3 regions of the Arthrobacter sp. UYCu723 genome follow, and region 2 is predicted to be linked to each of the others. Evidence: riboswitches for the same ligand, from Rfam matches in the RefSeq annotation. Region 2 holds a riboswitch; each other region holds the start of a gene.
The links. A riboswitch is a leader RNA that binds a small molecule or an ion and turns the genes downstream of it on or off. The one in region 2 is predicted to bind cyclic di-AMP.
Positions count from the first base shown of each region.

Region 1: it holds a riboswitch for cyclic di-AMP, as region 2 does, so the genes downstream of both, ACVWZ8_RS04545 (aggregation-promoting factor C-terminal-like domain-containing protein) here and ACVWZ8_RS24320 (NlpC/P60 family protein) in region 2, are expected to answer to the same signal.
Region 3: it holds a riboswitch for cyclic di-AMP, as region 2 does, so the genes downstream of both, ACVWZ8_RS03835 (NlpC/P60 family protein) here and ACVWZ8_RS24320 (NlpC/P60 family protein) in region 2, are expected to answer to the same signal.

Region 1 covers NZ_JBSSBW010000001.1:1,014,032-1,023,915, forward strand. The annotation lists gene ACVWZ8_RS04525 (IS1380 family transposase) at 1-185, opposite strand, end outside; gene ACVWZ8_RS04530 (winged helix-turn-helix domain-containing protein) at 398-1,267, opposite strand; gene ACVWZ8_RS04535 (response regulator transcription factor) at 1,957-2,697, shown strand; partial or broken gene ACVWZ8_RS04540 (HAMP domain-containing sensor histidine kinase) at 2,794-4,272, shown strand; cyclic di-AMP (ydaO/yuaA leader) riboswitch at 4,513-4,672, shown strand; gene ACVWZ8_RS04545 (aggregation-promoting factor C-terminal-like domain-containing protein) at 4,671-5,465, shown strand; gene ACVWZ8_RS04550 (VOC family protein) at 5,592-5,969, opposite strand; gene upp (uracil phosphoribosyltransferase) at 6,077-6,712, opposite strand; gene ACVWZ8_RS04560 (phosphatase PAP2 family protein) at 6,725-7,600, opposite strand; gene ACVWZ8_RS04565 (nucleoside deaminase) at 7,662-8,165, shown strand; gene ACVWZ8_RS04570 (DNA glycosylase AlkZ-like family protein) at 8,213-9,508, opposite strand; gene ACVWZ8_RS04575 (glycosyltransferase) at 9,513-9,884, opposite strand, start outside.
Region 2 covers NZ_JBSSBW010000004.1:95,691-105,574, forward strand. The annotation lists gene ACVWZ8_RS24290 (cytochrome c biogenesis CcdA family protein) at 1-20, opposite strand, end outside; gene ACVWZ8_RS24295 (F510_1955 family glycosylhydrolase) at 25-906, opposite strand; gene ACVWZ8_RS24300 (DUF305 domain-containing protein) at 982-1,596, opposite strand; gene ACVWZ8_RS24305 (hypothetical protein) at 1,743-2,198, opposite strand; gene ACVWZ8_RS24310 (heavy metal translocating P-type ATPase) at 2,274-4,349, opposite strand; gene ACVWZ8_RS24315 (heavy-metal-associated domain-containing protein) at 4,419-4,733, opposite strand; cyclic di-AMP (ydaO/yuaA leader) riboswitch at 5,083-5,279, shown strand; gene ACVWZ8_RS24320 (NlpC/P60 family protein) at 5,283-6,020, shown strand; partial or broken gene ACVWZ8_RS24325 (heavy metal translocating P-type ATPase) at 6,130-8,309, opposite strand; partial or broken gene ACVWZ8_RS24330 (IS1182 family transposase) at 8,389-9,884, shown strand, end outside.
Region 3 covers NZ_JBSSBW010000001.1:856,395-866,278, forward strand. The annotation lists gene ACVWZ8_RS03805 (alpha-mannosidase) at 1-2,624, opposite strand, end outside; gene fdhD (formate dehydrogenase accessory sulfurtransferase FdhD) at 2,757-3,626, opposite strand; gene ACVWZ8_RS03815 (molybdopterin-binding protein) at 3,785-5,242, opposite strand; gene ACVWZ8_RS03820 (DUF6457 domain-containing protein) at 5,239-5,526, opposite strand; gene mobA (molybdenum cofactor guanylyltransferase) at 5,510-6,232, opposite strand; gene ACVWZ8_RS03830 (HNH endonuclease) at 6,316-6,816, opposite strand; gene ACVWZ8_RS03835 (NlpC/P60 family protein) at 7,057-7,791, opposite strand; cyclic di-AMP (ydaO/yuaA leader) riboswitch at 8,100-8,269, opposite strand; gene ACVWZ8_RS03840 (M23 family metallopeptidase) at 8,405-9,223, opposite strand; cyclic di-AMP (ydaO/yuaA leader) riboswitch at 9,228-9,440, opposite strand; gene ACVWZ8_RS03845 (metal-dependent transcriptional regulator) at 9,590-9,884, opposite strand, start outside.

The DNA of each region.
Region 1 (9,884 bases), on a different contig from region 2:
AGGGAAGCGACTTTCAGCCCGGCGTTCGCGCCCTTATCCGTCGGCACCGTCAGCCAGTCCTGGGCGAGCTCGTGCAGCCCGGCGTCCCGGGCCAGCGTCATGACCGGCAGCAGCCCGGCAGCCGACACGAGATTGGGCTCGTCAAAGGAAACCGACACCGCGGATGGTTTGTGGGAAACTTGCATCTACGAGATGGCCTCTTTTCGGTGAAAAATGAGTTCTAGACAAACTTCATTTTCCTTGAAAAGGCGGCCATTCTCGGTTTAAAACGCCGACGTAGCCCCAATCAACATCGGTGGATCAAGGCTAAGGCACGGCGGAAAGTCGCTGAAGCGTCCCGCCAACGCAAAAGCGCCCGCCCCTGCAACAGGAACGGACGCTTTGCGTGAGCTAGAGACTAGATCGAGTATTCCGGAGCAGCCCAGACAACAACCTCGGGGTGCTCGTAGAAGCGGTACCCCTGGCCGCGCACCGTGCGCACGGTGTTGGCGAGCCGGCCGAGCTTGGAGCGCAGGCGGCGGATGTGGACGTCGATGGTGCGCTCATTCGGCACTTCTTCGGCGTTCCGCCACAGTCCTTCGAGCAGCTCGTCGCGGCCCACGGTGCGGGTGCCGTTCTCCACGAGGTAGTTCAGGAGCTCGAATTCCTTGAACGTGAGGTTCAGGGAATCGCCGTCGAGGTGGACCTCGCGGCGGGCAAGGTCGATGAGAACACCGGAAGGGCGCGGGTCCTGCGGCTGCTGGAGGCGTGCGGTCTCGGCACGCTGCCGGGCGCCGACGGTGGGGTCGCCGAAGGTGGAGCGGACGACGTCGAGCGCGGAACCCGGGGCGCTGGCCGGCGCAACGGCGACGGCGGCGTAGCTCTCCGCACCCGCGACCAGTGACTGGGCGTAGGCCCGGATCTCCTGGGCGAGCTTGGCGATGGACGTGCCGGCAGCCGCGGCGGTCTCCTCGTCGATGCCCATGTAGAGCACGAAGCCGCGGGCGACGTTGTCGGCCGGGACGGGGCGGACCGCGTTGCCGTTAGCCGGACCAATGACAGGAGTGGGCGCCGTGGCCGGGGCGGCCGGAACGGCGCGGAGCTGGCCGTAGGAATCGGGGTTGTAGCCCTGTGCTGCATAACCAGGGGCCGGGAAGCTGTTGCTGGGACCGGCGGGGGCGAAGGACGGGCGGCCGCCGCCACCAAAACCCTGGCGGATACCCGAGGCCTGGCCGGCCTTGCCGGCGTTACGGACGGAGATGTGGACGTATCCGGATGCAACTGACATGAATGCTTACCTCAATGTGAATGGCCGTCATCGCGGCTCGAATGCTACTTTTCCCCGCAATGAAACTGGGGAGGGGCGCCCGACGCTGGGCTGGGGCGAATGCCTAGAAACTCTTGGGGTGTAAAAGTTAGGCGTACATTCGACAACAGCGCATCGCGGTATCAGCGGGTGGGCTGATCCAGGAAGCTGCGGCTGCAGGTGCTGTTGAGTTCTTGTTCACAATTGAAGTGTGCAACGTAACAATGCCAACTTGCAAGTAACAAAGGGATTCGGGTTCCACATAGTGAGACGAAACGCGGGATTGTAGTGCAGATCACAATTCTGCCGCGCCGATAAAATAACAGATGTTTTCCTGACTGACTGGTCGGTCGTGGCGTTTAGCCGAATATTGTTCGCCTCGGATGGCTGTTTGCCAAGAATCCTTCATGGGAGGGCAGTCTGGCGGAAGCTTCGCCTACTTATCATTCAATGTCCACCGTCCCACAGAGTGGTCACACCGTCAGGCCCGAATTGTCCGGCGGCGGAACGCCTTCAAAGTTCCGCCGCCCATGCCGGCCGTTCCGTCAGAGACGGTTCCAAAAGCCCGCGACGGACCACCGCGGCGGCTGCCAGCTCGCTAGGCTGGGATTCACAGGTGCAGCACAGGATCCCCAAAGCCACGCCTAACCGGCAGAACGGAGAGTTGTCCCATGGCCTCCTCGCACTCTATGACCAACAACCTTCCGCAGCTCACCCACCCGGACGGCTCCCCCATCCGAGCTCTCGTCGTGGATGACGAACCCAGCCTCTCCGAGCTCATGAGCATGGGCCTGCGGATGGCAGGCTGGTCCGTCGCTGTCGCGGCAGACGGCCCCGAAGCGGTCAAACTCGCCAAGGAGTTCCGCCCAGATGTGTTGGTGCTCGATGTCATGATCCCCGGGTTCGACGGCGTCGAACTGCTCGGCAGGATCCGCGCCTTCGCTCCGGTTGTGCCTGCCCTGTTTCTCACCGCGAAGGACGACGTCCAGGACCGGATCACCGGCCTCGCCGCCGGCGGGGACGACTATGTCACCAAGCCCTTCAGCATGGAGGAAGTCCTGCTGCGCCTGCACCGGCTCGTGCAGCGCTCCGGCGTGGCCGCCATGGACTCAGCGGAGCTCGTGGTCGGTGACCTCGTACTCAATGTCGATACCCGTGAAGTCACCCGGGCCGGCGAGGAACTGCACCTCACCGCGACGCAGTTCGAGTTGCTGCGCTACCTCATGGAGAACCCCAAACGGGTCATCAGCAAGGCGCAGATCCTGGACCGGGTGTGGGACTACGACTTCGGCGGACAAGCCAACATCGTCGAACTGTACATCTCCTACCTCCGCAAAAAGATCGATGCCAGCCGCGCTCCCATGATCCACACCGTGCGCGGCGCCGGCTACGTCCTGAAGCCGGCGGATTGATCCGTGCGCGCTCTCCCCGGTGAGACCCCTGCCCCCCGGCGAAAGTGGCGCGACCCCTCCACCTGGCATCTGCGCACCCGGCTGGTCCTCGTCACCATGGCGCTGCTTGTGGCCATCTGCGGCGCCGTAGGACTTTTCAGCTACGCCTCCATGGACGTCTTCCTCACCAAGCAACTCGACACGCAGCTGGATGAGGCGTCCCACCGCGCCAGCGTGTTCGGACGGCCCTCGCCCGGCGACTCCGGCGGACGCACCGATCCGCTGGAGGCCCGAGGCCAGGGCATCGGTACGCTCAACGCGCGGATCCTGGGTGGCGCCGTCAGCAGGGCCGGCTTCCTCGCCGGGGACGCCACCCGGAAGAGCCTCTCCCCCGATGACGACCACGTCCTCCTCGGACTCACGCCCAACGGCGTCCCGGTTGACCGTACGCTCTCGGCCGGCGGCTACCGGCTCACTGCCGGGCGGACCCCCTATGGAGACGTGATCGTCACCGGGCTGCCGCTGGCGGAAAAGCAGAACACCCTGGCTTCGCTCGTGTGGACCATGGTGGTGGTGTCTGCCGGCGGCCTCATCGTCATCGGTCTCGCCGGCACGGCACTGATCCGCCGGACCATGAAGCCGCTCGAACAGCTGTCCGAGGTGGCTACCAAGGTCTCCCGACTCCCCCTCGACGCCGGCGAGGTGGCACTCGCAGTCCGGGTGCCGGCGTCGGCCGCCCATCGTGGCACGGAAGTGGGCGGCGTGGGATACGCGCTGAACCAGATGCTGGACAATGTCTCCAACGCGCTCGAGGCGCGGCAGCTCAGCGAAATGAGGGTGCGCCAGTTCGTGGCCGATGCCTCGCATGAGCTGCGGACCCCGCTAACCGCTATCCGCGGCTACACCGAGCTGATGCGGATGACCGAGCAATTCACGCCGGACGGTGAGAAGTCCCTCGCACGGGTGCAGAGCCAGTCCGAACGGATGACCACCTTGGTTGAGGATCTGCTGCTGCTGGCCCGCCTGGACGAGGGCCAGCCCCTCAAGCTCAGCGAGGTGGACCTCACCCAGCTGGCGATCTAGATCGTCAGTGACGAGAAGGTCATGGCCCCGGATCACGTCTGGCAACTGGAACTCCCCGAAGAGCCGGTGGTGGTCCGCGGCGACTCCGCCCAGCTGCATCAGGTGCTGGCCAACCTGCTGTCCAATGCGCGCAAGCACACCGGGGCCGGGACGACGGTGGTGACCGGAGTGATGCGTTCAGCCGATGGAAGCGCCGTGGTCACGGTGACCGACAACGGGGACGGGATCCCCCCTCAGTTCATGAATAAGGTCTTTTCACGCTTTGCCCGCGCGGACGCCGCGCGGAAGAATCCGGCAGCTACGACGGCGCCAACCTCCCGTTCGGCGATTTCCCGCAGCCCCTGGGCCCCCGCCCCGGCAACGACGGCAACCACTGCCGAGGGGACCAGCGGGCTTGGCTTGTCGATCGTGCAGGCGATTGTCGCGGCCCACGGCGGCACCGTCGAGGTCACCTCCCGGCCAGGCCGGACGGAGTTCGCCGTTCGCCTGCCCACGAGCCCGCCCGTGACCTAGCCGCGGTCGCGTCCGTCCACCGCCGTTCGACGGTTACGTGCCGGCTAGACGTTACTGCGCGTCGAGTGGGCACGCAGGCGGCGCAACGGCACCGACGGCCAGGCGGAAGAGCACAAGGCGACACTCCGCTGTCGTGATGTCCGTTACCAAAATGTGACTCTCGGATGGAACTCCTGTACGGTTTTTAGAGTGCGGCCACCACTGGCGCCGTATATCCGGATGGACGCCAAACTCTGCCGCTTCCCGGATTCGCTGGACCAGGCAGAGGCGGGGGACCCAGAGTTCCCGGGCATTCTGCATCTATGCACCCTTGGGGTGAAGCCGACACGTGAAGCACCGTGCGGCCGGATTTCTCATCCGAACCCGACAGCTAACTCCGCAGGCGTTTGAGAGGCATCATGACTGAATTCAAAGTACAAACGCGCCCCGACAGCGCTGCAGGCAAGTCCCGCTCCACGCATTCACGCCACCGCGCCGAGTCAGCCAAGCCGGCCTCGGCCCTGTCCCGGTTTGCCGCGGGCATCGGTTCCACTGGCCGCCGCGCCGCCGTCGTTGCCACCGCCTGCGCGGTCCTCGTCGGAGTTGGCGCTGCCGGTCAGGCCGCCGAGACGGCCAACGGTCCCTCCGCCGCCGGCAGCTCCAAGGCGTCGGCCACCGTTGCCGACCCGCTGACGCCCCTGAACTTCGAACGGGTCCGCGTCGACGCCCAGACCTCTGTGCCCCCCGGCGCCAGCGTCGAGGCCCAGTCCGCGGAGGTGAAGCCCGCTGAAGCACCTGCACCTGCCGCGGCTCCGGCACCTGTACCTGTCGCGGCTCCGGCACCTGCCCCCGCACCTGTCGCGGCACCCGCACCGGCCCCCGAAGCGGCGACTCCCGTCGCCGTTGACGATCCCGCCGCGGCGCAGGCCTACGCCGCATCGCAACTGGAATCCTACGGCTGGGGGCCCGGCGAAATGCAGAGCCTGATGAAGCTCTGGACCAAGGAGTCCGAGTGGAAGACCACGGCCACGAATCCGAGCAGCGGCGCCTACGGTGTGGTCCAGTCCCTGCCGGCCGAAAAAATGGCGAGCTCCGGCGCTGACTACCTGACCAACTACCGGACCCAGATCAACTGGGGTCTCAATTACGTCAAGGAACGCTACGGCTCCCCCAGCGGCGCCCTGAACTTCCATTACGCGCACAACTGGTACTAAGCCAGCCGGCAGTTTCCCGGACGAACCTGCTTCAGCAAGAATGCCCCGAATCCCTGCGGTTCGGGGCATTCTTTCGTGCTGAGTGCTGTCAGTGGACGGAGGCGGGACGGACGTGCGCTGGTGCGTCTAGCCGTTGGGCCGGTTGGGGATGTACTGCACCGCCCATTTGTTGCCGTCGGGATCGGCAAAATGGACGAAGTGGCCCCAGTCCTGGACATCGACATCGCTGACGTCCACGCCGTTATCCTTGAGCTGCTTGTGCGCGGCCTGGATGTCGCTGACCACGAGCTGCAGGCTGGGAGCGGTGCCTGGCGGCGCCTCGTTGAGGCCCTCGCCGATGGCGATCGAGCAGCCGGAGCCCGGCGGGGTCAGCTGGACGAAGCGGATGCCGTCCGTGGGCCGCTCGTCGTAGTCGGCGTTGAAGCCGACTTTGTTGACGTAGAAATCCTTGGCGCGGTCCACATCGGACACGGGGACAAACACGAGTTCAAGTTTCCAGTCCATGGCCCACACGCTAGCGCGGGTTGCGGGATTCCGGAAGGGAACGCGTGCCGGTCCCGGCAATAGCCGGGTCCTCGGCGCCGGGTCCTCGACGCGGCTGCCTGGCTGTACTAGCCCGCGATGCCGTAGAGGCGGTCGCCGGCGTCGCCCAGGCCGGGCACTATGTAGGACTTCTCGTTGAGCTTCTCGTCGATCGAGGCGAGGACGATCGTCACGTTGGCGTCCGCGAGCTCCTCCTCCAGCCTGGCCAAGCCTTCGGGGGCGGCGAGCAGGCAGATACAGGTGACGTCGGAGGCGCCGCGCTTGAAGAGGAACTTGATGGCCTCGCGCAGGGTGCCGCCCGTGGCCAGCATGGGGTCCAGGACAAAGATCTGGCGGTCCGTGAGGTCCTCGGGGAGGCGCTCGGCGTAGGTGATGATGTCCAGGGTCTCCTCGTCCCGGGCCATGCCCAGGAAGCCGACCTCGGCGGTGGGGACCAGCTTGGTCATGCCCTCGAGCATGCCGAGCCCGGCACGGAGGATCGGGACCACCAGCGGAGTGGGCTTGGTGAAGGCGGTGCCGATGGTGGTGCTGACCGGGGTCTCGATGGTCACGGGCTCGGTGCGGACCTCACGGGTGGCCTCATACGCCAGGAGCGTGACGAGCTCCTCGGTGAGCTGGCGGAAGACCGGGGACGGGGTGTTCTTGTCCCGCAGAACGGTGAGCTTATGGGCGACCAGCGGGTGGTCCACAACGAGAGTGCGCATGGGTCAAAACTATCACCCGGTCGCCGAGGACCTTCCCGAGGGGCCGGGGGTATCGGCGTCGTTGGTCTCGGCAGGACGGCCGCTGCCGGAGCCCCCGCCACCGGCCTCCGCACCGCCCTCCGCGCCGCCCTCGTGGAGGCGGGCGGGATGGTCAAAAGTCGGTGCTGGGCCGGCCTGTTCCCGGTGGCGCAGCACATGGAAGAGCCGGTGGGCCAGGATGACGATCCCCACCCAGCCCAGCCCCAGCACCCACCCGATGATCACATCGGTCATCCAGTGGTGCCCCAGATAGGCCCTGCTCATTCCCATCGCGACGATGAAGATCACACCCGCCGTGATCAGGCCGGCCCGGGCGATGGCCCGATGGACCTCCAGACAGGCGAGGTACACCACGAGCCCGATCACCACCGTGGTGTTGAGCGTGTGGCCGCTCGGGAAGGACGGCGAGTTTTCGTAGGGCGGGACGGCGTCGGCGTGGTCCGGCCGGTTCCGGCCGATCAGCTTCTTGCCCAGGGTGGTGGCGGTCACGGAGACGGCGGCTGCGCCTCCGATCAGGATCAGCGGCCGCCAGGTACGGCTGGCCCAGATGAGCCAGGCCGTCAGGATGCTGGCCAGGATCGGCATGCCAATCCCGCCGCCGATGTTGGTGAACCCCGTGACGAACGAGTCCAGGCCTGGACTCCGTAGCTGTTCCATAAACGCCAGGGTGGGCTTGTCCAGGTTCGCCAGGCCGACGTCGTCCACGACGTTGTCATAGACCTCGGCGCTCAACAGCGCCAAGACCACCACGACCACGCCGCCGATGAGCATCGTGACCCACAGCGCCGCGTAGGGCACCACCCATTTGCCCCAGCGGTGCGTCAACCAGCTCTCAGTCCTGGTATTCACGGCTGTCTCCTGACGTTCCGGTGGTGCACAGCGTGCTTAGTGTCGAAACTATCATTGAGCCATGACTTCCCCGGAGCCACGCCATACCGAATGGATGGGCCTTGCCATCGCCGAAGCACGCCGGGCGCTTGCCACCGACGACGTGCCGATCGGAGCCGTCGTGATCGGACCCGACGGCGCTGTGCTCGGTTCCGGGCGCAATGAACGGGAAGCGCTCGGGGACCCGACGGCGCACGCCGAGATGGTGGCCATCCGCGAGGCCGCGGCCCGGCTGCGGGAGCGCAGCGCACGGAACGGGCAACGCGATGACGGCTGGCGCCTGGAGGACTGCACCCTGGTGGTGACGCTGGAGCCCTGCGCCATGTGCGCCGGGGCGGTGGTGCTGGCCCGGATTCCCCGGGTGGTGTTCGGCGCCTGGGACGAGAAGGCCGGGGCCGCGGGTTCCGTGTTCGACATCCTCCGCGAGCGCCGGCTCAACCACTGGGTGGAAGTGTACGCGGGAGTCCGGGCGCCGGAGTGCGCGGCGCTGCTGCGGGGCTTCTTCGCCGGACACCGCGGCAGCTGAACCTCGGACATCACGGCCCCGTTCCGGTGGCATCCGGTCCTGCTGGCTTACGTGCCGACGGCGGAAGCTGCTGCGGCGGAGCCTGTTGCGGCTGCCGCCAGGACGTCGATCCGCTTCTGCCGGGTGGCCGGTGAATCGAGGCTGAATGCACGGAAGTCACCCAGGTCCTCCCGGATCCAGGCCTCCACCTCCGCGATCCGCCGGGTCACCGCTGGCGTCGGGCCGTGGAACAGCCAGGGCACGATCCGCTCCTGGCCCGGCTCGTACTGCCAGAGCCCGATGATCCGTCCGCGGTCCAGGATCGGGTGGTCCGGCAGGTCCGCCTGCAGCGCCAGCGAAGTAATGACGTCCCTGCCGATGTTGTCCCCGTCAGGTCCGTCCTCGGCGAGCAGCTCCGCCGCGTTGCGCCGCAGCAGCACCAGCGAATCCGTGCCGGCGAGCAGCTGGATCTGTTCCTCGGCCGGTTCCTCGAACGCGGCCAGGCGTTCGACGTCGTCGGGCAGCAACCACAGCCCCCCGCCCCCGGCGGCGGTCACCTGGGTGGCCACCTCGACGGCGCCGACGGCGGCCAGCGCAGCCTTGCTCTGCGCCACGGTGAAAGCCGGGAACCACTGCGACTGCTTGAGCGTGGCCCCGCCGGTCCAGCCGAGGTAGCGGCGGATCAGTTCGGTGCGGGCTTCGTCCTCGTCCAGGGGGCTGGCGGGGAGGTTCCAGAGCTCGTAGGCGTAGCGCTGCTGGTCGAGACGTCCGTTGGCGGGGACGCGGCGGATCCTTCCCTGCGCCTGCAGGATACCGAGGACGGTGGGCAGTGTGGTGGTGGCGCCCTTCTTCTTGCCTTCCTCCCCGAGGTTCCGCACCGAGTCGCCGAGCTCGTCCTTGAGCTGCCGCGGGTCCATCGGCGCGGCGGCTTCGGCGAGGGTGTGCAGGACCTGTTCCTCCAGGAGCGTGATTTCCCCGCGGTCGACGCCGAGCCTGCCAAGCACCCGGAAAGCCTCGGCGGCGTCCTTGCCCAGTTTGAGGGCCCAGGCGAAGTCGTCGCGTCCCAGCACGTAGGTGCAGCCGCGGGCGGTGGGCAGTTCGAGGATCCGGTGGGAGAGGACGTCGGCGTCGACCTGTTCCCGGCGGATGCCGGCGCGGGCAAAGAGCGTGAGGTACGGGTTCGCGCCGCCTACGGACCTTGCCCAGCCCGCGCGGGCGAAGACCTGCTCCGCCGTGCAACCCGCGAGCGAGCCGTCCAGGCCCTGCCTGTGCCAGGCCCAGGCGCGGAGCCGCTCGGGCGTGAGCGTCCTGGCCGGAGGGATGTTCACGGTCGGGGGCACGGTGGTGAGGGGCTCGGGCGTCATGGGGTCATTGTCCAACAGCCTGCGCGGCAGGGGAATCATCTGCCGCAGGCAATTCCGGCGGGTCCCGCGGGTGCGGCGCGCGCGGAGCTGTGTCCAAGGCTTCGAACACCGTCCTGGCCGTGGTCTCCCACCCGGGCAAGCGGTCCCTGGCAGCGGCGGCGCCCGCCCGCCACCGGGCGCGGAGCGCCGGCTCAGTGAGCCAGCGCCGGAGGACCTCGGCCAGCGCCGACGGGTCAGAGCCGAGTGCGACGGCGGTGCCCGGCAGTGCGGTCACCTCGGCTGCCGCGGTGTCCGGCGGGACAGCCAGATTCTGGCTTGGCGCACTGCCGGCCGCGAGCGCCTCCACGGCTCCGGTGCCGGCACGCACCACCACGGG
Region 2 (9,884 bases):
AAGTACCCGCCGATGTCCATCGGATCAGACCGCGTCAGCGGGCCGGAACGTGGCCCCGCCGTCCGTGGAGACCACCAGGCCGGTAGAGGTCGCGGCCCAGATCCAGGGATTCCCGTCCGACCCTTCCGTCGCCGCGACGGCCTGGACCGCGCCGCTGATCTGGCCCTTCCGGGTCCAGGTGGCACCGCCGTCAGGGGAGTAGTGGACGGCGCCGCCGGGTTCGACACCGACGGCTTCCGTGGCGCTGGCAAACGCGGCGAACTGGATCACCGGGGCAGCCTTGTCCAGACCCCACGTGGCCCCGCCGTCGGTGGAACGCTGCAGGCCCTCTTGGGTGGTGGCCAGAACGGTGTCGCTGTAAGGGTTACCGGCCAAGGCTGCCGGGGTAAAGCTCGAGGCGGCGGTTTTCCAGGTTTTTCCGTCCGGGCTGGTGCGGAGGGTCCCGTCAAAGGCCACGACGCCGGACTTGGTGGTGGTGAGGGAGTGGAAGTCCGATTCGCCCTGCCGGGAGAGCTGCCCCCAGGTTTTGCCGCCGTCGCTGGTGGTGATGAGTCCGAGCGGGCTGGGCAGCGTTGGGCCTGTCCCGGGGTGGCCGGAAGCGTAAAAGACGCCCTGCTCCATGGCAGCGGTGAAGCCCATGAGGTCGTTCGTGGGCCCGATTTTGACGGCAGGCTTTGTGGATACGTCGAACAGGCCCTCGTGCGTTGCCAGCAGTACCTGGCCGGTTTCACCGTTGACGCTCAGCCCATGGATGTGGGCGCTGGGCAGACCTGTCGCGGCAACGGCTGAAGGGGTATTGGATGCAGGGACGGCGGACGGGGCGCAGGCGGCTAGGGGCAGGACCAGGGCGGCTGCTGCGGCTAAGATCGCGGCCGGGCGGCGGCGGGATGTGGGTGGGAAAGACACGGTAACTCCAGGGATCGGGAGGAACAAGGGCAGTGGGGCGGCCCCTTTGGTGGGACCGCCCTCTGAGGATGCTGGCTAGAGGGTGGTCAGCAGGTCCTTCATTTCCTTCATTTGCGCTTCCTGGGAGGTAACGATGTTCTTGCTGAGCTGCACTGCGTCTGGGTTTTTCCCGTCGGTGCTTTCGGTCTTGGCCATCATGACTGCGCCTTCGTGGTGGGCGATCATCTGGGTCAGGAAGAGCTCGGCCGCTTCGGTTCCCTGCGCGGCGTCCAGTTTCGCCATGTCCTCGCCGCTCATCATTCCGGACATGCCGCCGCCGGACATGCTGCCGGACATCTGGGCGGGTTCCTTCCAGTCGCTCAGCCACGTGGTCAGCTTGTCGATCTCGGGGCCCTGCTCTGCCTTGATTCTGGTGGCCAGGGCGGTCACCGGGGCCGGGATGCCCTGTTTGTTCAGTATCGTGTCGCTCATCTCCACTGCCTGGGTGTGGTGCGGAATCATCATCTGGGCGAACATGGTGTCGGCGGCGTTGTAGCCGCCGGCGGCAGCGGGAGCACTGTTGGCCGGCTTGGAGCTGGAGCTGCCCATGTCCATGCCGGGCATGCTTCCTCCGCCGGATCCTGTGGAGCAGCCGGACAAAGCAATGACTGCGGCAGCGGCGGTGGCGGAAATGGTCAGAAACTTCTTCATCAGAATCAGGGTCCTTCAAGACATCAACCGGCACTGGACGCGGCCGGTGGCTGATGGCGCGCACGAGAACGAGGCCGGGGTAGCCGGCAGGGGCGCGTCAGGGTAAGGGCTTATGCACCGGGCAGGACACGGCGCAACTCAGTCTTTTAGGTCCGGCTGATGCAGAGGTCGCACGGCGAAGGACCGCCGGGCAGATATGCGTAGGGGGCGGACTCGGTCGAGGGGTTGGCGGCGTTCGCCGCCGGCATCAGGGTATCTCCCGGCAACGGCGCCGCCAGCAACGCTGTGCCCGGGAAGGGGACGCAGGCCGCGTCCATGGCGGACATCGTCGCGCACCCGGGCGTGCCCGCACATGACAGCCCTGGCAAGGAGACAGCCACGGGGGTGCCCTGCACGGCGGGACCCGCTACGGTCGTGCACGCGGCAGAAGCCCGCACGTCATGGGCCATGGTCATGGCCGGGCTTGCGGCGCTCACCGGCATGCTTTGGGAACCACTCATGATGTGCATGCCGAGAATCCCTGCGATGATGGCCAGCATTCCGGCCAGCAGGGACGCACGGCGGAGGAAGGCCAGGACATGCCCGGGCAGGGCTGCGGTCATGGTGCTCCTCCTATTCCTGTGGATCATGCTTGCTTTAAGGGTACCGGCCGGGGATGGCCCTCGTGTTCGCCTGGTTCAACGTACTTCTGCGGGGTTGAGCTTTATGCGGCGCAGCAGCTGGGCGTTCAACGCCACCACGATCGTGGACACGGACATCAGCACGGCGCCGGCCGCGGGGGACAGCACCACCCCAGCGAAGGCAAGCACGCCCGCCGCCAGCGGGACGGACAACACGTTGTAGCCGGTTGCCCAGATGAGGTTCTGCCACATCTTCCGGTAACTGGCGCGGGACAGGTCCACCATGGACAGCACCGCGCGGGGGTCATTGCCAGCCAGGACCACGCCGGCCGATTCCATCGCCACGTCCGTGCCGGCGCCGATCGCGATGCCGACTTCAGCCCTGGCCAGCGCCGGGGAGTCGTTGACGCCGTCGCCTACCATCGCCACCTTCAGCCCGCGGCCCTGGAGCTCGGCGACTTTCTTGTCCTTGTCCGCCGGGAGGACTTCGGCGAAGACTTCGTCGATTTGCAGGTCCTCGGCGACTGCCTGGGCCACCTGATAAGCGTCGCCGGTGATCATAGCCACCTTGATGCCCCGGTTCTGCAGAGCTGCCACTGCCTGGCGGGATTCCGGGCGGACGGCGTCTTCGAGGCTGACGGCGCCCAGGACACTGTTCCCGTCGATCACGTGCAGCACGGCGGCTCCACGGTCCATCCAGGCCCGGGTTGAGCGAGCCAGCGGTTCAGGCTCGACGGCGTCGAGCTCGCGCAGGAGCGCGGGCCCGCCGACGTGAACCGTCCGCCCGTCCACCGTGGCGCGGACGCCCCGGCCGGTGAGAGACGAGAAGCCGGTGGCATCCGGGACGGTCAGGTTCCGCTGGCGGGCGGCACGGACGATCGCCCGTGCCACGGGGTGTTCGCTGTCGGACTCGACGGCGGCAGCCAACGCCAGCAGTCGGTCGGTATCCCCGCCCGCAACGGCGGTGACGTCCTTCACGTCGGGCTCACCCTTCGTGAGAGTGCCGGTTTTGTCAAAGAGGACGACGTCGATGGTCCGCATGCGTTCCAGGGCCATCCGGTTCTTGATCAGCACCCCGGCGCGGGCAGCCTGTTCGGTGGAGATGGCGATCACCAGGGGGATGGCCAGGCCCAGTGCATGGGGGCACGCGATCACGAGCACAGTGACGGTGCGGGTGACTGCCTCCGGGACGCTGCCCAGCAGGGTCCAGACGATGAAGGTGATGATGCCCGCGCCTGCCGCGAAGTAAAACAGGAGCCCCGCGGCACGGTCGGCCAGCGCCTGGGCCTTGGACGAAGATGCCTGGGCTTCGGCCACCAGCCGCTGGATGCCGGCCAGAGCGGTGTTATCGCCGACGGCGGTCACCCTGACCCGGATGGTGTTGTCCGTCGCGACTGTGCCGGCCACCACCGCGTCACCCGGGGCGCGGGGCACGGTCTTGGATTCGCCGGTGATCATGGATTCGTCCACTTCCGCCTGGCCGTCGACGACGGTTCCGTCGGCCGGCAGCCGAGCGCCGGAGCGGACCAGGACTGTGTCGCCTTCGCGGAGTTCGGAGACGGGTACGGTCTCGGTGCCAGCGTCGGTGATGCGGTCTGCTTCATCCGGGAGCAGGGCCGCGAGGGCGTCCAGGGCTCCCTGCGCGGAGCCGAGGGCCCGCATTTCAATCCAGTGGCCCAGCAGCATGATCGCGACCAGAAGCGCCAGTTCCCACCAGAAGTCCAGATCGAATCCACCCAGGCCAAGGCTAGTGACCCAGGACGCTGCGAACGCAACAGTGATGGCCATCGCGATCAGCAGCATCATCCCGGGGCTCCGGGTCTTCAGTTCCTGCAGACCGCCCTTGAGGAACGGTTGGCCCCCGTAGACGAAAATCACCGTTCCCAGTACGGCCGGGATCCAGGTTGAGCCGGGAAACACCGGCGGCATGTAGCCCAGGAGGTGGCCGACCATCGGGCTGAAGTACACCACGGGCACGGACAGGACCAGGGTGAGCCAGAACCTGTTCTTGAACATGGCGGTACTGTGCCCGGCGTGCTGCCCGTGGTTGTGGACCGCGTGGTCGTCGTCGTGAACACCATGCTGCTGGCCGGCGTGGTCCACCCCGTCGTCGCGATTGTGGTGGTTTTCCATCGTTGCCCTCCTGTTGGGGGAGTGTTCCCTGACGGCGTCAGCAGAGCTGTCCTCAGGGCCGTAGTCGGACTACCTGCTGCTGAGGCTGTACCCCGCGGCGGTGACGGCGTCCCGGACGGCTGCTTCCGTGTGGGGCCCGGAGACTCTCAGGCGGGAGGTCCCGCCGGCGACGAGTTCGACGGCGGCCGACGTCACGCCGTCGAGCGCGGAGACTGCCTTTTCAACGGTCTGGACACAGTGCCCGCACGTCAGGCCGGTGACGGAGTACTCCGTACCTTCTGCCTGGGGTGACAGCTGCTTCGCTGACGGGGTGGAGCAGCAACTGCACCCTGCGGTTTCAGCTGCAACGATGGGCAGTTCGGTCCGGACCTGGGGTGCACTCATATCAGTTCTGTCCTTTTGCAAGAGAGGTGTCATGAGGTGCTGGGGTTGAACGGCTGTAAGGGCCGAAATTGCACGGGCCTGGACAAACCACTTCACTGGCAACACCCAAAGAATACCCCTAGGGGGTATATTTTGCAAGGCGGATGTCGGCGTCCCCGAGGAAATCGAACAACAGGCGTGAGCGGCCGGGCCGCGGCGTGCCCTCTGTTTAGACCGGCAGGCCGGGTTCGGGTTGCGTCATCGGGCAGGGGTTCTCCGCCCTCGGCTGGCCCCGTTATTCAAATGTGACAATGGGGTGGGTGTCCTGTACGGTCGAGTCCCTGCCGGTTTTCTCCGAGGGCGGCACTCCCGAGCTGATTGCCTAACTCTGCCGCTGCCCGGGATCCGATCTCATATTTCGTCCGGCAGAGACGGGGAACCCAATTTGTGGCCTGCTTCGGGCAGGCCTTGGGGTGAAGCCGCTGTACTGCATTTGGTGCAGGACCGCGGCCGGGTGACTCCCATCCGAATCCGACAGCTCACCTCGCAGGCATTGGGAGAGGCCACTTCATGTCCATTCGCAGAACTCACGGCCGCCACCGCGCGGGCAACGTCCAGGCAAGCCCGCTCGCGGCCCTGTCCAGGACCGTCGCCGCCAACTCCGGAGGTGTAGGCCGCCAGGCGGCCGTTATCGCAGCTGCCTCCGGCCTGGTCCTGACCAGCGGTATCGCCGCGCAGGCCGCAGATGCCCCCGCGCAGCGCGATGCCGAACCGGCTTCAAACCTTGAGGTGACCAGTCAGGCTCCGGCGCCGTTGAGCGCCGACGCGACCGTCAGGATCTCCTACGAGCGTCCCGCCGTCAGCACCACACCGGCCCCCGTCGTGGAGGCACCCAAGCCTGCAGCCGCCCCCGAGGCCGCGCCGGCGAAAGCCACGATCACCGTAGCCCCCGCCCCAGCTGCTGCGCCGGTTGCTGCGCCGGCCGTGGGAGGGGTGAACGCGACCATGGTTTCGGCCGCCTACGCCCAGATCGGTATGATCCAGGACTGCACACGACTGGTGGAGAACGCCCTTAATGCTGCCGGGATCCCCGTTGGGGACCTTGGACCGATGCAGTTCATGAACTACGGCACCGTCGTCACGGACCCCCAGCCCGGGGACATGGTCATGCAGCCCGGCCACGTTGGAATCTACGTCGGCAACGGTCAGGTCCTCAGCTCCGGCCTGAACGGCAAGAACGAAACCGCCGTCCACCCCCTGACCTGGATGACAGCCAAAGGCTCAGTCACCTTCGTCCGCGCCGGCTAAATAAGAAACGTGAAGGCCGGTGATGCGCTGCCTTGGGGGCAGCGAATCACCGGCCTTCTCCATGCCCACCGACGGATCGGACATCCCGCAGAAGGCACCCTGACGCTGATCAGCGGACGGGTACCAGTACCGGCGTGGTCGGCGCCGCGGAAGACTTCTGAGCGGTGAAGCGGCGCAGCCGCAGGGAGTTGGTGACAACCAGGACGGAGCTGGCGGCCATCGCGGCTCCTGCGATCATCGGATTAAGCAGACCCAGGGCCGCGACCGGGATGCCGACGGCGTTGCAGAAGAACGCCCAGAACAGGTTGGTCTTGATCGTGGCCAGCGTCCGCCGGGAGAGCTCGATGGCGTCCGCGACCTGGCCCAGGTCGCTTCCCATCACTGTCAGGTCCGCGGCCGCGATCGCAACGTCGGTTCCGCTGCCCATCGCGATGCCAAGATCAGCCTGGGCCAAGGCGGCAGCATCATTTACCCCATCACCGGCCATCGCCACGATCGCTCCGCCGGCCTCCAGCCGGCGGACGGCCTCTACCCTGCCCTCGGGCAGGACTCCGTCCATCACATCTGCCGCCGGGATGCCCACCTGTGCGGCTACGGCGGCGGCGGCCGAGGCGTTATCCCCGGTCAGCAGGACGGGCCGCAACCCCAGGGATTTCAGTCGTCCGATCGCGGCCGCAGATCCTTCTTTGACCGTGTCGGTGAGGCTGATGATTCCCTCAGGTTCACCATCAGTGCCGACCCAGATGACGGTCGCGCCGGCTTCCTCCCGTGACCGCAGCGCCGCATAGTGGTCCGCGGCGGGAACGATGCCGTTATCCTCGAGCCAGCCGGCCCGGCCAGCAACTACCCGCCGGCCGTCCACGGTCCCGCGGAGGCCCCCACCCGGTGCGCTGTCAAAGCCTGTGACGGGCAGCAGCGGAGCGTTGGCCTTGGCTGCACGGGCGATGGCATGGGCAATCGGGTGTTCGCGGGCGGCTTCGACGGCTCCGGCTAGGGCAAGGATCTCCTCTCTGGTCGCCGAGGTGAAGGTCTGTACGGAGGAAACGGAAAGTTGTCCGCAGGTCACCGTCCCGGTCTTATCCAGCACGATGGTGTCCACCGTCCGGGTGTCCCAAGGACCTGCGGGCCCTTGATGAGGATGCCCAGCTGCGCGCCGCGTCCGGTCCCGGTCAGCAGTGCCGTCGGGGTGGCCAGACCCAGGGCGCAGGGGCAGGCAATCACCAGGACCGCAACCGCGGCGGTAAAGGAGGACTGCAGGTCACCGGTGGCAAAGAACCATGCCGCGAAGGTGATGGCCGCGATGACGAGGACGACGGGGACAAAGACTGAACTGATCCGGTCAGCAAGCCGGGCAATCAGGGCCTTACCGCTCTGCGCCTGGCTGACCAGCTTTCCCATCTACGCGAGGGTGGTTTCGCTGCCCACACGGGTTGCCTTGACCAGCAACCGTCCGTTCGTGTTGATCGTCGCCCCGATGACGGTGTCATCGATTCCGACTTCCACCGGAAGTGATTCACCGGTGATCAGGGAGGTATCCACGGCGCTTTGGCCTTCGATAACGTAGCCGTCAGTAGGGACTTTTTCGCCCGGGCGGACGACGAAGACATCGCCTGGCCGTAGGAATGTCGTGACGACGGCGGCGACCTCGAAGTACAGGGCATGGGCGCTCAGGTCCATGCCCAGGTGCTCGGTCAGGACAGGGTCCGCGAAGAGTTGCCAGGCCGAAAACAGGAAGGCTGCACTCACGCCGATCGATACCAGGGTATCCATGGTGGATGCCAGATGCCGGGCCTTGACCGCCGCGGCACGGTGGAAGGGCCACGCGGCCCAGCTGGCCACGGGCAGGCTCAGCGCCAAGGCCGCCCAGCCCCAGCTCGGGAACTGCACTGCCGGGACCATGGAAATGACCGCTACCGGCAGGGTGAGAATAGCAGCGAGCAGCAGCCGCGGACGCAGGGCGGCGGCTGCGGCAGAGGCGGGCTGAGCCTCATCGTTCAGGCCACTCAGGGCCGGGCCATCCTCAGGCCCCGGGCCGCGTCCTTCGCCTGTCCCGGGGGTTACTTTGAGTCATGCCGAGTAGCCGGTGGCTGTGACCGTATCGATGATCTGCTGGTCCGAGATGGAGTCCGGAACGGTGAGCTGTGCCGATTCCAGCGGAAGGTTCACGCTGGCCTTGACCCCGTCGAGTTTGCCAAGTTTGCGTTCGACCCGGGCCACGCACGAGGCGCAGGTCATGCCTTCGATGTCGAGTTCGATGATGCGGGTAGGAGTCAAGGTTTCGGCGGCCATCCCTAGGACGGCGCTGATTAATCCGGCACCTTAAGGCGCGCCTCCGGGCGGATTCCCGGGGATGGTTAAGACTTGGTGCATGCAGGGTCGTGATGATGGTCAGCGTCAGCTTTTGGATGTCGGTGCCCTGGCAGGGCATATGCTCCCGGCCGGGTCGGTGTTCAGGTTCCTCGCCGAGCACCGGCACGAACTGTTCCCCGATGAGGCCTTCGCGGACCTGTTCGTCTCCGGACGCGGCCGCCCCTCGACCCCGGCGGACGTGATCGCTTCGGTCATGGTCCTGCAGACTCTCCATAATCTCTCCGACCGCGAAACCGCCGAGGCATTAACGTTTGACCTGAGGTGGAAGGCGGCGTGCGGGTTCGGCCTGGATCAGGGCGCGTTCCACCCGACGGTGTTGACGTATTGGCGTCGGCGCCTGGCGAAAAGTGACCGTCCGCACCGTATCTTCGAGGCCGTCACCCAGGTCATCGCCGGCTCGGGTGCGCTCTCCGGGCGCAGGCGCCGGGCCATTGATTCGACGATCCTTGAAGACGCTGTGGCCCGGCAGGACACGGTCACCCAGCTGATCGCGCAGATCCGCCGGGTCGGCCGGGAAATCCCCGGCGCGGACCTGGTGGTGACGGGTCTGAGTGGCCATGACTACTCCAAACCGGGGAAACCGGACATCGCCTGGGATGACAAGGGTGCCCGCGATGATCTCGTGTCGGCGCTGGTTACCGACGCCCTGACCGTGCTGGGCAGTATCGATGCCGAATCCCTGGACGAGGCGCAGCAGGAAACACTTGCACTCCTGGCCTTGGTCGCAGGGCAGGACGTCGAGCCGGCCGAAGGCTCCGACGGCACGGACGGTCGGTGGAGGATCGCCCGCAAGGTCGCCCCGGACCGGGTGATCTCCACCGTTGACCCGGACGCCCGGCACGCGCATAAGAGCCGGCAGAAGAAGATCGACGGGTTCAAAAGCCACGTCGTGATCGAGCCCGAGACCGGCCTGGTCACCGCCGCGGCCCTGACGAAAGCGGCCGGGCCGGAGAACAGCGACGCGGCCCGCGGTGCCGAACTCGTCGCCGCCGACACCAGCATCGGAACGCAACAGGTCCAGGTGCTGGGCGATTCCGCCTACGGCAGCGGCGAGCTGCTGGCCGCGCTCACGGCCGCCGGGCACACCCCGGTCATCAAACCGATGCCGCTGGGCCGTGCCGTCCCCGACGGGTTCACGGTCGATGACTTCAGCATCGACGAGAGCGCGAACACCGTGACCTGCCCGGCGAAGATCACCCGCCCGATCAGCGTCAAAGGACGGGCAAGTTTCGGCAGTGCCTGCCCGTCCTGCCCGCTGATGAGCCGGTGCACGATGGCGAAGAACGGGCGGAAGATGCTGATCCACCCGCACGACCGGCTCCGCCGTGAACACCGGGCCAAGGCTACTGACCCGGAGTTCCTGGCGGACTATCGGCAACACCGGCCGATGGTCGAGCGCTCGATCGCGTGGATGACCCGCGGAGCCAGACGCGTCCCTTACCGCGGCGTGACCAAGAATAATGCCTGATGGATGACCCGTGCTGCCGCAATCAA
Region 3 (9,884 bases), on a different contig from region 2:
CTCGGTGCCCGCAGCAGCGAGAGACGCACTGTGGTGGTGGTCCCGCCGTCGTCCCGGATAGTCCGGGTGACGTCGTGGCCGTAGCTGGAGGCGTTGGAGACCGCGACGCCGTAGCCGGGCTCGGCGACGTGGATCCAGCGGTGCGCACAGATCTCGAACTTGGCTGCTTCCCAGGAGGTATTGACGTGGGTGGGGCGGAAGACGTGCCCGAACTGGGTCTCCGAGGCGGAGCGGTCCGCCCGGACGTCGAGGGCAAACCCGAGCTTGAGCAGCTTCTCGCTCTCCTGCCAGTCCACGGCCGTGGCAATAGATAGCGAGTCGGAGCCCGCCTCGAGCGAGATCCGCTGGGTCACAGCTGAGGAGCGGGCGAGCCGTTCCACCACGACGACGGCGTCCGGGCTTTCCCCTCGGGGGTCGCGCTCCAGCGTCACCGAGCGCGCCTCGGTCAGGGCCACGACGTTTCGGCGATAGAACGCATCGATGTCCCAGGCGTCCCATTCGTTGGGGGTGTCCCGGTGCAATTCCAGGAGGTTTCCAAACTGACCGGGCGCAATGGCCTCGCGCCCGCTGGCGTAGTCCATCAGGGATGCCAGCAGACCGTCGGCATTGACGACCGCCCGGATGATCCCGTTGTCCAGGATGTAGCCGCCCTTGGCCTCGGTGACAGATACGGGCTGCTCGGCGCGGACCGGCTCGGCGACGGCCAGGGCGGGAACACCCTGGCGCTCATGGGGTGCCGCGTTGAGCAGGAAGTCCCGATCGCCCGTGCCGAGCAGCACCCGGGCGGCGTCCGTGATGATCGCTTCGAGTGCCTTTCCGACGGCGGCATAGTTCCGTTCAGCGTCCTGATGGACCCAGGCAATCGAGCTGCCCGGAAGGATGTCGTGGAACTGTTGCAGCAGGACCAGGCGCCACAGGCGTTTCAGTTCCGCCGCCGGGTAGCTGTAGCCGGCGCGCACCGCCGCGGTGGCGCACCAGAGCTCCGCTTCCCGCAGCAGGTGCTCGCTGCGACGGTTGCCCAGTTTGGTGTTGGCCTGGCTCGTGTAGGTCCCGCGATGGAGTTCCAGATACATTTCCCCCACCCAGACCGGAAGAGGCTCGTACTCGGCCTGCGCCCGGGTGAAGAAGCTGGCCGCCGAGCCGATCAGCACCTTGGGGGATCCCTCCAGGTCCGCCGTGCGGCGCGCCGCCGCCAGCATTTCGCGTGTGGGTCCGCCGCCGCCGTCGCCATAGCCGAACGGGACCAGGGACACGGTGCCGCGGCCATGGTCGCGGTAGTTCCGCTCCGCGTGGGCGAGCTCGCGTCCGCTCAGCTCGGAGCTGTAGCTGTCCACCGGCGGGAAGTGGGTGAACAGCCTGGTGCCGTCGATTCCCTCCCAGCTGAAGGTGTGGTGGGGCATCCGGTTGACCTGGTTCCAGGAGATCTTCTGGGTCAGGAACCACTTGCTGCCGGCGGCCTTGACGATCTGCGGCATGGCCGCGGAGTAGCCGAAGGTGTCCGGCAGCCACGCTTCCCGGCACTCCACGCCGAACTCGTCCAGGAAGAAGCTCTTGCCTTCCAGGAACTGGCGGGCCATGGCCTCGCCGCCGGGCATGTTCGTGTCCGACTCGACCCACATGCCGCCTACCGGCACGAACTGGCCGGACTTGACCTTTTCCCGGATGCGCCCGAACAGCTCCGGATAGTATTCCTTGATCCAGTCAAGCTGCTGGGCCGACGAGCAGCAAAATACAAACTCTGGATTCTCATCCATGAGCGCGACCACATTGGAGAACGTCCGGGCGCACTTGCGGATAGTTTCCCGGATGGGCCACAGCCAGGCGGAGTCGATGTGTGCGTGGCCGGTGGCCAGCAACTGGTGGGCGGAGGCGTAGGCCGGACGGGCCAGGACCCCGGCGAGGGCGGCCCGGCCGGCAACTGCGGTTCCCGGGACATCGTCGGGATCCATCACATCCAGCATGCGTTCGAGTGCCCGCAGGATTTCGTGGCGGCGGGGAAGTTCCAGGGGCAACTCGTGCATCAGCCCGCTAAGCGTCCAGATGTCCTGTTGCAGCTCCCAGACAGCCTGGTTGAGCTCGGCGATGACGATTCGCCCCAGCCGGTATCCCGGCTCATTGCCCGAGGTCGCCTTGTCGCCGTAGGGGGTGGGGGCGAAGGTCCATCCCTGCGAAAGGTCGGGGTTCGCCGCGGCCTCGACATAGAAATCGACGGACATTCCGCTGCCGAGCAGCTTGAGCGGGATGTACTGGTTCCGCGGGGAAATGGCCTTGATGATGGTGCCGTCGGGCCGCCAGGCGATGCCTTCGCACTGGAAGCCCGGAAGGCCGCCGCTGAAACCCAGATCCACCACGATTTCCACGGCCGTGTCCGCCCGGGTGCCCCAGGAGGTCGGCACGTCGCCCTGTAGCCGCAGCCAGGTGGTGCTCCAGGGCCGGCCCCAGGGCGCCCCATGTTCCTGCGGGGCGAAGTCCTGCCGGAGGGCCTCCATGACCGGCACCGGCTCGCCGGGAACCTCCCAGCTGCTCAGCGCCAGCGGGATACTGCGCGAGTAGATCGCGGGGATGATGCGTTCGCGCAGAAAGCGGTCCAGCCGGACTTCCGTGAGACGGCGGTCGTCGTGCAATGTGATCCTCTTAGCGCTGGTGTGGCTGAAGCCCGATCGTATCCAATCGATAGATAAAACTTACGTTGCGCGGCGGCAATCAGCCAAGGGCGCCGCTCAGGGCGCGGGCGCCGCTCAGGCCAAGGGCGCCGCTCAGGCCGAGGGCGCGGGGGTGGAGACCCGTCCGTGGCCCGCGTACACGTTGATGGTGGTGCCGCGGCTGAACCCGGCGAGGGTCATTCCGCTGGCTTCCGCGAGCTCGACAGCCAGGCTCGATGGTGCGCTGACGGCCGTGAGCACGGGGATGCCGGCCAGCGAGGCCTTCTGGACCAGCTCGAACGAAGCCCGTCCGGAGACCTGCAGCACGGTACCGCTCAAGGGCAGCAGGCCCTCCCGGAGCGCCCAGCCGACAACCTTGTCCACCGCGTTGTGGCGTCCCACATCCTCCCGGAGGCACAGCAGCTCGGCGGAGCCGTCGTCGGCAATCCGGAACAGCCCCGCCGCATGCACGCCACCGGTGACATCGAAGACGGCCTGGGCTTCCCGCAGCAGATCGGGCAGGGACGCCAGGACGCCCACCGGAACGGTGAGCGGGTCCGCGGCGGGGCTGAAATGCGAGGACTTGTGGACGGCCTCGATGGAATCCGTACCGCAGATTCCGCAGGAACTGGAGGTGTAGAAATTCCGTCCGGTGTCGGGACGCACGACGTCGGGCCTCAGTTGCGCCTCCACGACGTTGAAGGTCTGGACCCCGTTTTCATCTTCTCCGGCGCAGAACCGCAGGGACACCAGTTGTTCAGGGCTCCAGATGACGCCCTCGGAGACGAGGAAGCCCGCCACAAGGTCGAAGTCGTTTCCGGGCGTCCGCATGGTGACGGAGTAGGAGAGCTCCCCGATCCGGATCTCCAGCGGTTCCTCCACGGCGAGAATGTCCTCGCGGTGCCGGACCGGGAACTCGAGAGCCTGCGGCGAGCCGTCCAGGACAAATTTGTGTACTTTGCGGCGCTGCGTCACGCGACCCATCAAAAACTCCTTAGAAACATGCATCCATCATCGCAAGCACCGGGCCGGGCGGCCAGCGCGGGCCTCAAGGGTCCGCCCGAAGCACGGGCCACACAACATAAGGGGCCGCAGGCGCGGACCCCCGAACACGCCTCCCTCAGGGCGGGACCTCGCCGGTCTCAGCCAAGCAGGGCGCTCCAGTCAACCGGACCGTCCGTGCCGGCGGGCTTCCGGGCGGGACGCTTGGGTGAGGACTTGGCTTTCGCCCCGGCGGCTTCCGGTTCCGGGATGGGGGCGCCCCAGGGGAGGGCGAAGGCGGAGACCAGCTCCCCCAACTGGACGCCGTGTGGCGGCACCACCAGCACGCCATCGGCGGCAGCCAGCCCGCGCATCATTCCTGGTCCCGCGTGTTGTGCCGGCGACGCCATGCCGTACAGCAACCGGAAAGGCATCAGCCGCGTCCGGCCAGGATCGGGTTCGATCGTCGAGCCGCACGGCACCTCGACGACGGGTGGCATCGTTCCGTGCCCCAGGGCCGCCAGGAGCGGTGCGGCCAGGGTGGAAAGTGCCATCATGGCCGCGAGCGGGTTCCCCGGCAGGCCAATGATGAAGCGGCCGTCGGGCAGTTCGGCCAGCACGGCGGGATGGCCGGGCCGCATCGCGACGCCGTCGATCAGCAGCCGGCCGCCGAGCTCGGCGACGGAACGCCGGAGATGGTCGGTGCCTGAGCGGCCGGTACCCCCGGTGGTGATGACGACGTCGGCGGGCTGGATCTCAAACCCGGCGTCCCCTGCGGGCCCGGAGTCCGGAACGGCAGGGTCATTGTCTTCCAGGGCGGCCAGCCATTCGGCGTAGCTGTCCCCGATCTTCACCTGGCCGCTGCAGATCCCGCCGAGCAGCTCCACCACACCTGCCAATTGCGGGCCGAAGGTGTCGCGGACCTCCCCCGGTTGAGGGATACCCGACGAGACGACCTCGGAGCCGGTGAGCACGAGCCTGACCACCGGCTTGCCCAGAACAGGAACGGTGTCGTGCCCGGCCAGGGCGGCCAGGGCCAGGTGGGCCGGGTTAATTACGGTGCCGGCCTTGATCAACAGCTCTCCGGCGGCGGCTTCCTCCGCGGCCTTGCGGACGTGTTCACCGTTTCTCGGCTCGCCGGGCCTGGCAGCGCCGCTGGTGGTCAGGGCCGGCAGCCCGTCCTCGTCCGGGGAAATGATGCCGCTCTCGCTGCGGAGCACCGCTTTGGCTCCAGCCGGGATCAGGCCGCCGGTAACGATCGGGCTCGCCTGGTGCGGGGCCAGCCGCTGGCCGGGTTCCGCCAGAATCCACGGCCCGCTGCCGTTGACAGCCCAGCCGTCCATGGCGGAAGAGGCGTAGTGCGGAATATCCTGCAGCGCTTTGATGTCCTCCGCGAGGATACGCCGCAAGGCATTCCTGAGAGTCACCCGCGCGGCAGGTATGGGTGTGGCGCAGTCAAACGCGAGTTGCCTGGCCTCCTGCCAGGTGTGTGCCGCGTGCCGGTGCGGTTCCGGCGAGGCGCTCCCGGCGCGCTCTTCACCGCCCGCTGGGGCCTGGATACCGCCGGGCGCGGAGTCGTCCCCGGCAGCAGCACTGCCATGAGGAGGCGCAGGCGTCATGCCCCGGAGGCTTCGGTGGCCGCGTGGTCGGTGGCGAGCTTCCGGGCCACGCCGATGGCCGCCTGCATCGAGACTGCGTCCGTCGCCTGGCCGGAACCGGAGGCCAGCCCGGCGGCAAAGCCCGCGATGAAAGTAGTCAGCGGGGCGGCAGGACGCACCACCGAATGTGCGGCCACCCCGGCGAGGGCAAGGACTTCGTTGACGTCAATCTCAACATCCTCCAGCTCGAGGGCCTGGAGCAGGGCACGGCACCAATCTTCCAGAGTTTCATCCTGGCTCTTCACCGTTTGCCTCCAAAGTCGGGTTCAGTCGCGGAGCTCCGGACTCGTCCGGTCCATGGTCCGGACTCCGGCCGGATACCCCAAGTGCGGCGGCATCGTCCCAGGTGTCCACGTCATCCGTGGAACCGGAGGGCACGAGAATTCCCCGCACATCAAGACTAGCAAGAAGGGAGAACACCGAGGCGTCCGCCAGCCCGCCCCGCTGTGCGGCTTCCGCGACGGAGTGTTGTAGCGCGGCCGTGCCATAAAAGCCGGCGAGCGGTTGCTGGCGCCCGTCCGCGGAGACTGCCATGACGGCGTCGGCCTCCGGCCCGGCATCCAGGGCCTCGCGCAGCGCCGTGACAGCGGCATCCACCCGGGGCATGTCGCAGGCCAGCACGAGGGTCAGCGGAGGCGCACGGACGGTCCGGCCATCCCCCGAATGGTGGGCCGCCAGGGCGGCGAGTCCGGCGGCGATGGCGGCGGCCGGCCCAGCAAAAGGCGGCTCTTCCCGGCAGTTCAGCACCCCCGCAGGAAGCGATCCCGGGTCCGGTCCGACGACGACGATCACCCCGGCCCCCTGCGCGGCCTGCAGCGCGCGTTCGAGGAGGGTCCGGCCGCCGAGCACCAGGGCGGACTTGGGCGAGCCGCCCAACCGTGAGGACCGCCCTCCGGCGAGTATGACAGCATCGAATTCCACAGGGTCGAATTCCACAGCATCGAATTCCATTGGCCCAGCCTAGCGCGGTGCCACGCGGCCCCGGCCCGGGCCCGGGCCGCAACAGGGCCCGGCAGAAAGGTCAAGCAAACGAATCAGGCCGCGGATTCCGGCAGCAGGAACGGATCCCAGGCCGGCGCCGGCTTTTCCAGTTCCTTAATCTGCCAGGTGGTGCCCTTCGGCGGCCCCGGGACAAAGCCGAGCCTCCAGCCCATCTCGGCGGGGGTGTGGTCACCCTTGGCGTTGTTGCACCGCAGGCAGGCAGCCACGAGGTTTTCCCAGGAATCGGCACCGCCCCTGGACTTGGGCTGGATGTGATCAATGGTGTGGGCCGCTTTGCCGCAGTAAGCGCAGCGCTGTCCGTCCCGGCGAAGCACACCCCGGCGGCTGACCGCCGTCACGGTGTTGTACCGGGGCCGGATGTAGCGGTGGAGCAGGATCACCGACGGCCGGCCCAGGATGTCCTGGGGACCAACGACGGGATCGTCGCCTTCGGCCACCACACTGGCCTTTCCGGTAAGCACGAGAACGAGCGCCCGGCGGAAGGTGACTACCGCGAGCGGTTCATATCCAGCATTCAGAACGAGAGTGCGCATCCGCATACCTCTTCACGGCCGCACCCGCCAGGGGCACGAGGGCCGGCTGCCCTCTGCATGGTCGGGCTATGGATCGACACCACAAGAGTAAACACCCCAAGGCCGGATCACCGAATTTTTCTCCCGCAAAGGTGTGCGTGTCTGCCGGAGATGGCCGGGCAGACAGGTGAGGACCCCCGCCACAGGGGCGGGGGTCCTCTTCCTGTTGAAGACTTTCAGGCTGTTTTCAGCCAGAGGCGATTAAGCGCCGACGCGGATGAAGACCGGTCCGGAGCCGACGTTGACGCTGTTCAGTGCGGTGGTTCCGCCGTTCCAGCCGCCGTGGACAGCCATGCCGTTGCCGACGTAGACAGCGATGTGGGCCATGCCCACGCCACCGTTCTGGTAGTACGCCAGGTCGCCCGGACGAGCTTCGGCGGCGCCCACTGTGCGGCCCAGGGACAGGTAACCTGCCGGCCAGCCGTGGTAGTTGACGCCCGCCGCAGCCAGGGCGTTCGTGACCAGTGCGGTGCAGTCCTGCGCAACTCCGAGCTGGGCGTAGGCGGCGGCAGCGATGGAAGCACCGGCGCCGCTGGCAACGGAGAGTCCCTGCGTCGAGGCCGAGGCGCCGGCGGTCCCGGCCTGGGAGTCCTGGACGTTGACGACGGGCTTTGCGGCCTCGACGACGGGAGCAGGTGAGGTGGAAACGGCCGGCTTCTCGTAGGAGATTGCAATGGTGGATGCCGCCGAGATCGTTGCCGGGGTGCCCGACTGGACTTCGAGGGCCGAAGCGGAGGTGGATTCGCGCTGAACGTTGGTCTCGGCAGCGTTGGCTGCGATTCCGCTGGTCAGGACAAGCCCGGAAGCGGCAGCGACGACTGCGGCCTGGCGGCCCATGGTGCCGGCGTTGTCGCCGACGGCCTTGGCAATGACAGCAAGCGAGCTGGTCTTGGTGACCTCGGCGCGGTGCCGTGCAGTATTTGCACGAGTAGTCATTAAGTTCTCTCTTTCGTGATCCTTGGACCGCACTTTTCAGGCGCGGACAGAGGACGCTCCGGCATCTTGGGGGTACGCCGGATCGCCCCGAATGGGTTACTTAGCGAAGGGTGTACTGCGAAGACGCGCCAAAAGCGGGAACTGCTTGCAGGTGCTTGGCCTGCGGGCCGGACTCAGCAGAGATTGAGTCGGCGGGGTGAGATCCATTCCGGGCGCCGGCAAGGGCAGCACGGGACGTGGATTTCAGCGGGCTCGAATGAGCCGCGCAAGCGCGGTGACGCGCAGCATTGTGGCGTGAAGACACGAAAGTAGCCTCTCCCAATGCCTGCGAGGTGAGCTGTCGGATTCGGATGGGAGTCACCCGGCCGCGCTGCTTCCTGGGAAGCTTTGCGACTTAACCCCAAGGTCTTCTTGCGAAGACCAAAATTGGTTCCCCCGCCCCTGCCAGACGATGTAATGCGAACGGACCTTGAGCGGTGGCAGAGCTAGGCAATCCACTCAAGAGCGCCAACTTCGGAGAAGTTGGCGTACTTCATACGGTACAGCAGTTGGGATTCAATGTCACATTCAGATCACGGCGTGTCATAAGAATGCGAGAGTCATCCATCGGCTTTTAGAGCCAGCCAGTGGGGTCCACGACGTCGCCGTTGACCATCACTTCGAAGTGCAGGTGGCACCCGGTGGAGGCGCCGGTTGTCCCGCTCATGGCCACAAGATCGCCGCGTGAGACCGTCTGGCCAACACGGACGCTGGCTGAGGACAGATGGTTGTAGGTGGTCTCCAGACCGTTGCCGTGATCGATCACCACGCGGTTGCCGCCGCCGAAGGGATGCCAGCCGGTGAACGTGACGGTGCCGCTGGCGGCCGCGTGGACCGCCGTTCCGCACTGCGCGGCGTAGTCCTGGCCGCGGTGGAACTCGCCGGAACCGCCGGTGATGGGACTGACGCGGTAGCCGAAGGGCGAGGCGGAAACCATCTGGTCCAGCGGTGCGCCCAGGCTGCCGGAAGAAGCGGCGCGCGTGATGCTGCCCGCGGACTGTGCGCTCAGCAACTGCTTCAGCTTGCCGTCGGGATCGCCCTTGGTGGTCACGGCAGTCCGGCTGAAGTCGATCTTGGCGGCGGAGGCGGCCGTCACATTCGGCTGCGCCGCCGCGGAGACCGAGCCCGACGAGGCGTCGGTAGCCATGACCGGGCCGGTGGCGGGGACGGCGACCGTCAGGACCAGACCCGTAGCAGCCAGGGCAATGCCGGCCTTCTGCCCCACACCACTGGCGGCGGCAAATTCCGTTACCTGGCGGAACGGGCTCCGGCGGCCGCGGCGTTCGTCGCGGTGCGCGTCACGCGGGCGGTCTGCCATAACGGCGACGGCCGGTCGCGGCTCCGGAGCGGGGCCGGTCGCACGACGGCGGCCCCGCGAGGTCTGGGTGGTCAAGAACGGTTCCTCTCTGGATAGCCTGCGAAGTTAGCTGTCGGATTCGGGTCAGAGAGATCAAAGACCCGGTCCGCCGTGAACAAGCATCCAGGCACAGGGGAATCCAAAAAGTCCCTCGGTGGAGTGTGCTTGCCGCTGGCGGACTTCACCCCAAGGCTGCTTGAAAACAGCCGGAAGTGGTTCCCCCGCCTCTGCCATAAGGTGACTCTGCGACTGATCCGCTGGCAGAGTTCGGCTTCGGATCAGGTAACGCTTTGGTATCGGTACTGGTGACTAACTATAGGCGATTAAGCCGCCCAGTAATAATCCCGTTATCTCTGCTGTGCACAACTCATGGGTCATCCCACGAGTTGTGGTTCCGGACGGTTAGCCGACGGTAACAAAGACGTGGGCGGCAACCTCGGGAGGCAGCTCGAGGGCGCCTTCGATGTCCGGAACGCGGACCGAGATGTACTCGCCGACGCGTTCCAGGGACACAAGGGCGCCGGGACGGATGCCTCCCTCGTCGAGCTGGACGAGCAGTTCCGGTTCCACCTGGATGGGCTCGGCAAGCCGGTTCACCGTGATCCGGGAATCGGCCCCGTAGCCGGCCATCGCTTCCAGCAGACTCACGACTCCGTCGGAGTAGGGCTGGGAGGGCACGCCGCCGAGCTCCGCGAGC